DNA from 3 places in the Paenarthrobacter sp. NPDC089675 genome. Region 3 is predicted to be linked to each of the others. Evidence: riboswitches for the same ligand, from Rfam matches in the RefSeq annotation. Region 3 holds a riboswitch; each other region holds the start of a gene.
What was found. A riboswitch is a leader RNA that binds a small molecule or an ion and turns the genes downstream of it on or off. The one in region 3 is predicted to bind thiamine pyrophosphate.
Positions count from the first base shown of each region.

Region 1 (2,257 bases), on a different contig from region 3:
CGGAGAGTGCCGCCGTCGGGTGGTCCAACGCCAGGCCGTCACCGGCAGCGGTGCGTAACCCGACGTCGTCGAGCGCTTCATGCACGCGCTCCCAAATCACCTCCCGCGGGACGGCGAGGTTCTCGGCACCGAACGCGACGTCGTCGCCAACGCGGGACAGAACCACCTGAGTTTCAGGATCCTGCTGCATCAAACCGGCACGGCCGCGCTGTTCGCGGGGTGCCGCGCCGTCAATCAGGAGCGAGCCCGTCTCATCCGAATCGTCTTCCTCGTCCCCGAGGACGCCCGCGAGGGCGTGGAGGAGCGTCGACTTGCCCGCCCCCGACGGTCCCAGCAGCAGGACCCGTTCACCCGGCTCGATGCGCAGGTCAAGGTCCTGGATGGCGGGCGTGGACCGGCCGGCATGCCGCCATCCCCAGCCTTCCGCGGAGATGGCAGCCGGCCGGACCCCAGTGGACCCCGCCATCAGTTGAAGACGGGCTCCGACGCGGCCTTCCGCGAGGCGAACGAACCCAGCACGCCGGTGGTGGCCAGGCCGCGGGTTGCCACCCAGGACAGGGCACCAGCAATGATTGCACCGGAAATCGTGCAGAACGCGATATAGGCCAGCTTGTCGACGGCTTCGTAAGCGATGTTCCAGCCCCAGGGGAGGAACGAGTCGTTGAGGCCGCAGAAGAGGCCGGCACCGGCACCTGCCAGGAGCGAGGTGGGAAGGTTGAACTTCTTGTAACGGAACGCCGCGAAGACCAGTTCCGCTCCGAGGCCCTGCAGGATGCCGGAGATGAGCACCGTGGTGCCGTACTGGGAGCCCATGATGAGCTCGCCCGTCGCAGCCACTGCCTCGCAGAAAAGTGCGGCACCGGGCTTGCGGATGATGAGCATGCCAAGGACCGCGGGGATCATCCAGCCGCCGGCGATGAGGCCGGTCAGGGGCGGGTAGGCCGCGTTCATCGGGATGGATACGATTGCGGCGCCCTGGGACCAGGCCCAGAAGATCACGCCGCCGGCGATGGCGATCAAAGCTGCCACCACGATGTCTACAACACGCCAGTTGTAACTGGTCTTCTTCACGCTTGCCGTGGTCATTTCTTTGCCTCCTGAGGTTACAGGAGGGGAAAGTGCTCCCCGGATTCCCCGGCCGGCCTGCGCCGTCCGGTCCCGGACACTCTGAGAAGCTCGACTCCCTTGCGCCGGTACTAACCGGATCAGGTTCGAGGGTCTGCGGCTGTCCGCACTCTCAGCGCCCTCGCGTCTCTGCATCCCTGCAGGTTCGACGGCGGCGCTCCCCTGTCGTTATCAATCCGCCCTTATGGGCGTGGTTCAGTTTACACCTGCCGTCGATTGCGGGGCAGGTGCTTGGTCACAAACCCGTTGCGAGGCCCGCCCTACGCGCTATCCCCCGACCATAGGGCGCAAACCGGGCCCCGCAACGCCCGCCTGCGAGAATGGGAGCATGACGGATCTTCCAGGTTCAGAAACCCCAGTGGCACAACCCCGCCTGGCGGCAAGCGTCATCCTGCTCCGGAATGCATCCGACGGGCTCGAAGCGTTCGTCCAGCACCGCGTATCCACCATGGACTTCGCGGCCGGCATGGTGGTCTTCCCGGGCGGCCGGGTGGATCCTGCGGACGCAGACGGGTGGGACTACCCCGCCGGGCTTTTGGACAGTCACGCAGTGCATTGGCGGCTGAGTTCCCTTGCGAACGGCGATCCCGGAACCCCGCAGAGCCGTGCCGGGACTGTCCTCGCCGCAGCCATCCGGGAGGTCCGGGAGGAAGCCGGGCTTGATCTCCAAGCCTCGGAACTCAGGCCCTGGGCCAACTGGATCACTCCCGTGGACATGCCCAAGCGCTTCGATACGTTCTTCTATATCGCCAAGCCCGCTCCGGACGCCCAACCCCGGCACCAGACAACGGAGGCCTGGCAGTCCCTTTGGATGCCCGTGGACGGGATCCTCGCGGCGGAAGCCGAGGGCCGGTTAAAGCTCATGCCACCCACGTATTACCTGCTCAAGGAGGTCTCCGGATTTGAGTCCGTGGAGGCACTCTGGCACGCGGACCATGAGGTTGTTCCCGTACTGGCTCCCCCGGGTTCCCTTACTGCTTTCCTGAAGGAGCGCGAAACCCGCCGCTAGGCAGGAACCGGCAGCCGCGTGAGGTTAGGCTGAGGGCATGAACTTCTTCTTCAAGCTTCTGGGCGCGGGCGTGAGCCTCGGCGCGGGTTTCGTCGGCACCAAGCTGGTCAACGCGGGCTGGGA
Region 1 covers NZ_JBIVHM010000009.1:92,216-94,472, forward strand. Annotated here, with positions in the region: gene ACIPY2_RS17855 (ABC transporter ATP-binding protein) at 1-466, opposite strand, end outside; gene ACIPY2_RS17860 (ECF transporter S component) at 466-1,086, opposite strand; TPP riboswitch at 1,165-1,299, opposite strand; gene ACIPY2_RS17865 (NUDIX hydrolase) at 1,454-2,134, shown strand; gene ACIPY2_RS17870 (DUF4235 domain-containing protein) at 2,172-2,257, shown strand, end outside.
Region 1: linked by a shared signal. The riboswitch ahead of ACIPY2_RS17860 (ECF transporter S component) and the one ahead of thiO (glycine oxidase ThiO) in region 3 are both predicted to bind thiamine pyrophosphate.

Region 2 (2,257 bases), 440 kb from region 3:
TCCGCGTAGGTCTTGAGCCAGTCGGCGTAGGCATGGGCCGCGGGCGAACCCGCTTGGAGGTAATTGGCATGCAGTTTCCGTCCCACCTCTGCATAAAGCCAATAGCAGGGAAGGACCGCGGCAAGCAGCACCGCGTAACTTCCTGAGGCAGAGGCGGCCAGGAGGTGGTCCACATAGGCCTTTGTTACCGGACCGGTCCCGGTTGATGCCTCGCGTGTGCTGAGCCAATTCCGGTGCAGTTCCGATTCAACCTCCAGGCAAACCTGGGATGACCTGGCCCAGAAAAGCTGTTCTTCCTCGGTGGGCGCAAGGGCGCCTGCGCGGGCCAACACCCTGGAGTAACCGTTAAGGTAGAGGGCGTCCTGGGAGAGGTAGTAATTGAACTCATGCTCCGGAAGCGTGCCGGATTCCAGTCCCCGGATAAACGGCAGCGCATGGATGGCCTCCAGTTCCGGTGCCGCTTCCTGCCACAGCCGGGCGGCGAATGCCCCCTTGGACGTTGACGGCAGCAAGTGGTGGAAGTGGTTGATCGGGCCGTTGCCTTCTCCCACGCCCAGCACGTCAGCGGTAGCCAGCGCCTCCACGAGCCATGGTTTCACTTCCCTCAGGGACGCTTCCCAATCCCCTGTCCGCGCTTGGACCGTGGCAACCGCAGACGACAGCGAACAGCCCGTCCCGTGGCTGTTCTTTGTGGCGATCCGCGGCCCGGCGATTTCGATGACATCCTGCCGCAGCAGCCCGGCGGTATTCACGAGGGCGTCCGGGCACTCTTCCCCCGCCAGGTGCCCGCCCTTGACCAGCACTGTGTTGCCGTACTCGGCGGCCAGCCGCTTGCCTTGCTCCAGGGCGGTTGTCCAATCCTGCGCCTCCGCTTCGCCAAGCAGCATGGCGAGTTCCGGAATGTTGGGGGTCACCAAGCCTGCCAATGGCAAAAGCTCCCGGAGCGCGGCCTCGCCGGATTCCCGAAGAAGGCGGTCGCCGCTGGTGGCAACCATGACAGGGTCAAGGACCACGACGGCGGGGCGCACCTTGGCAAGCCAGCTGCGTACCTCGTTGATGACATCGGCATCACCCAACATCCCGATCTTTACCGCATCAATGGCAACGTCAGCGCTAATGGCTTCCAGCTGCCGGCGCAGGAATTCCACGGGAGGGACGTGGACGGCGGAAACACCCCGGGTGTTCTGTGCCGTCAAGGCAGTAATGGCAGCCATGCCATAGCCACCGTGAGCCGCGATGCTTTTCAGATCAGCCTGGATGCCCGCACCCCCTGACGGGTCCGAGCCGGCAATACTAAGGACCCGAGGATGGGGGCGGCCCGCAACAGGCAGCGGGTAGATAACGGAGGTCGACAAAGAAGTCATGGAGACATCCCTTCGCCGGTGCTAACCGGACAGGTTCAACGGGTCTGGATCTCAGCCGAACCCAACGCCCGGCACCCCGTGTCAGTCTCCAAGCCTAACCGACAGAGGGTCCCGCAGCAGGCGCTGCGGGACCCTCTCTCGGTCACATGACGTTCACGCGGTTACAGTTCCGAAGCCGGGACTCCTACACCGAGGATGATCGGCTCGGCTGCGGCCGCGGCCTTCTTTGCCGGCTCCTGCGGAGCTTTGGCTTCATGGGCTGCGCCGCCACCGCTGGACGCCGATACCTCATGGTGTTCAACTGTTGTCTCGTTGGCCGCACCCTGTGCCCGGCTGGCGCTACGGTTCCGGCGACCCCGCCGTCCACGTGACCTGCCCGCCGCCTGGTGCTCGTCGTCGGACCCGTGGTCAACGGCCGGCTGCTGACCCCCGCCAGCTGCCGCTGCTGCGGCAGGATCGGCCGCAGGGGCCGCGGCCTGGGGCTCGGCAACCGCGGTTTCCGCCGGCTTTGCCTCTGAAGCCCCGCCAAGGTGCGAGAACGCCTCGGCAAGGAGGTCCAGCGTCATGGTCGGCTTGGCTTCATCCGATTCGTGGTGTTCCACGAAGGGAAGAGCCACTTCTTCGCCCCCGAAACGGAGGACCGGCGTGGTGCGACCGGCAGTCTCGCCGGCCGGCTGCGCCTGCGTCACGGTGTTCGTCTCAGGCGAACCTGATTCGGCTGCGGCAGCCGCGCGGGCTTCCTCTTCGGCTTTGTGGACTTCGTCATCGTGCAGGTGGGCAGCGTGGGCAGCAGCGGCGATCGTCGCCAGGGCCGCCCGGGTTGCTTCGGCCTTTGCCTGACGCGCAGGGTCCACCGTTTCCGGAGCCGACGACGCATGCGCCGGGGCCGGAGA
Region 2 covers NZ_JBIVHM010000001.1:702,442-704,698, reverse strand. Annotated here, with positions in the region: gene thiD (bifunctional hydroxymethylpyrimidine kinase/phosphomethylpyrimidine kinase) at 1-1,364, opposite strand, end outside; TPP riboswitch at 1,355-1,453, opposite strand; gene ACIPY2_RS03325 (Rne/Rng family ribonuclease) at 1,526-2,257, opposite strand, start outside.
Region 2: linked by a shared signal. The riboswitch ahead of thiD (bifunctional hydroxymethylpyrimidine kinase/phosphomethylpyrimidine kinase) and the one ahead of thiO (glycine oxidase ThiO) in region 3 are both predicted to bind thiamine pyrophosphate.

Region 3 (2,257 bases):
GGAAGAAACCGGTTGCGATGACGAGGCCCTGGACGTCGCCGTCGAGCCCGGCCACCCGGCCCAAGAGCGGAGCGTTGTCCGGCGTTCCGGGCCTGGCCCGGGCCGTGGCTTCCAGCAGCTCAAGCTCGGCGACGGCCGGCACCAAAACCTGGGCGTCGCGCAAGAGCTGGTAGACCCCGCCCGCCGATACGGCGTTGGAACCGGATGAGAGCGCGTCTTCGCGTTGCGTGGCTCCGATGACCACTGTTCCGTCCTCCCGCGGGACGATGTACACGGGTACCCCGCGAACTATACCGCGAACAGTCGAAGTCACGAGGGGCCGAAGGCCATCGGGGACCCGCAACCTCAGGATGTCCCCGTAGACCGGCCGCAGAGGAAGTTCCAAACCCTCCGGAAGGCTGCCAAGAGCGGCGGCGCCAAGACCGTTTGCAACGATCGTCTCGGCGGCCATGACCACTTGCCCGGAACCGAGCTCCGCGCCGACCACGCGTTGGTTGTCCCAAACGAGCCTGCTCGCCGGCTCGGCAAGGTGGAATCCCTCGCGGGCACCGGGAACCCAGGTCGCGTCATCATTTGTGTGTGCGCCGAGCCCGGCGAGGATACGGGAGGCAAGCCTGCGGGGGTCCACCTGGTGGTCCGCCGGGATGTCGAACGCGCAGGAAATCTGCGGGCTGAGGAGCGGCTCACGCTCCCGGGCCTGCCGAAGGAGCAACGGCTCAACGTCCAGCCCCGCTGCCAACTGTGCAGAGCGGAGATCTGCGAGCGCCCTACGGTCGGCAGCGTCGGCACCCACGGCAAGTGTCGACGTCGTGCGGTACCCGGACTCAGGCACCGACCCCGGAAGGCCCTGCACGAAAGCGGGCCACAACTTTGAGGATTCAAGCATCAGCTCCAAGAGGTCTTCCTCTTGGTAGTGCAGCTCACTGACGGGTGCCAGCATGCCCGCGGCGGCAAAGGTCGCTCCACCGGCCGGGCGGGGATCGATGAGGACCACGGAGCGGCCGGACACGCGGACTTGGTGGGCTATGCCCAGGCCGACTACGCCTGCGCCGATGATGGCTACGTCTGCTTGGATGGCTTCTGCCATTGGTTTCCTTCCCTACGCCGGTATTAACCGGATCAGGTCAAGCGGTCGGCGCTGAAGCCCTCTCAGCCGGACGGTCACAAAGACGTGCGTCACGGCTCCCGCAGTACGTGCCCAGTTTAGAGGAACTACTCTGGTTTCCATGATTGAGCCTGACCTCCTTTCCACTGCCCGCCTCTACTTGTGCACCGATGCCCGCCGGCGGCAGGGTGATTTCGAAGACTTCGTCGACGCGGCATTCGAGGGCGGCGTGGATATCATCCAACTCCGTGACAAGTCCCTCGAAGCCGCAGAAGAACTGGAACTCCTCGAGGTCCTGGGGAAGGTGGCCAGCCGGCACGGAAAGCTGTGGGCCGTCAATGACCGGGCCGATATTGCGCGTATTTCCGGGGCACCGGTGTTCCATGTGGGTCAAAAGGACCTGCCGCTGCCCTCTGCAAGGGAGCTGCTCGCGGAATCGGCGATCGGCCTTTCCACCCATTCGCCCGAGCAAGTGGATTCCGCGCTGGCGGCCTCCCGGGTGCCGGATGGTTTGGACTACTTCTGCGTCGGTCCACTGTGGGCTACGCCCACCAAACCGGGCCGCGCGGCCGTGGGATTGGAGTTGGTCACATATGCCGCGGAAGCCGTAAAGCGATCGGGTAGGCAACTCCCCTGGTTCGCCATCGGGGGCATCGACCACAGCAACGTGGACCAGGTGGTGGCGGCGGGCGCCAGCCGCATCGTGGTGGTTCGCGCCATCACCGAAGCGGCGGATCCGACGGCGGCAGCCAAGTCCCTGCTTGAGGCGCTGGATGCCGCCTGAGCAACCCCGGACAACGGGACGACAAACAGGACAGGCTAGGCGCTGAGGCCCAGCCCCGACATCCTTTTGGCGTGCCGTTCAGCAAGCTCGGCGGTGATGCTCCGCAGTGAGGCGCGGGCGTCGTCGCCCCGCAGGACGGGTCCAAGCTGGGGATGCTCTTGCCCTACCCTTTGGGCCTGCGTGAAAGCTTCCGCCACGAGACGGCGCCCCCAGAGGGCCAGGCGCGAAGCCAGGCGCGGATCGTCCCGCAACGCCCGTGCCAGCAGAACCCTGAGAGCCTCGGTGGCATGGTCCGCCGAGGCTACCTGGCGGACAAACTGCTGCGTTCCGGCGTCGAGGAATCCGGCCAAGGTGCGGTAAGAATCGGC
Region 3 covers NZ_JBIVHM010000001.1:267,165-269,421, reverse strand. Annotated here, with positions in the region: gene thiO (glycine oxidase ThiO) at 1-1,087, opposite strand, end outside; TPP riboswitch at 1,080-1,199, opposite strand; gene thiE (thiamine phosphate synthase) at 1,227-1,889, shown strand; gene ACIPY2_RS01330 (ferritin-like fold-containing protein) at 1,925-2,257, opposite strand, start outside.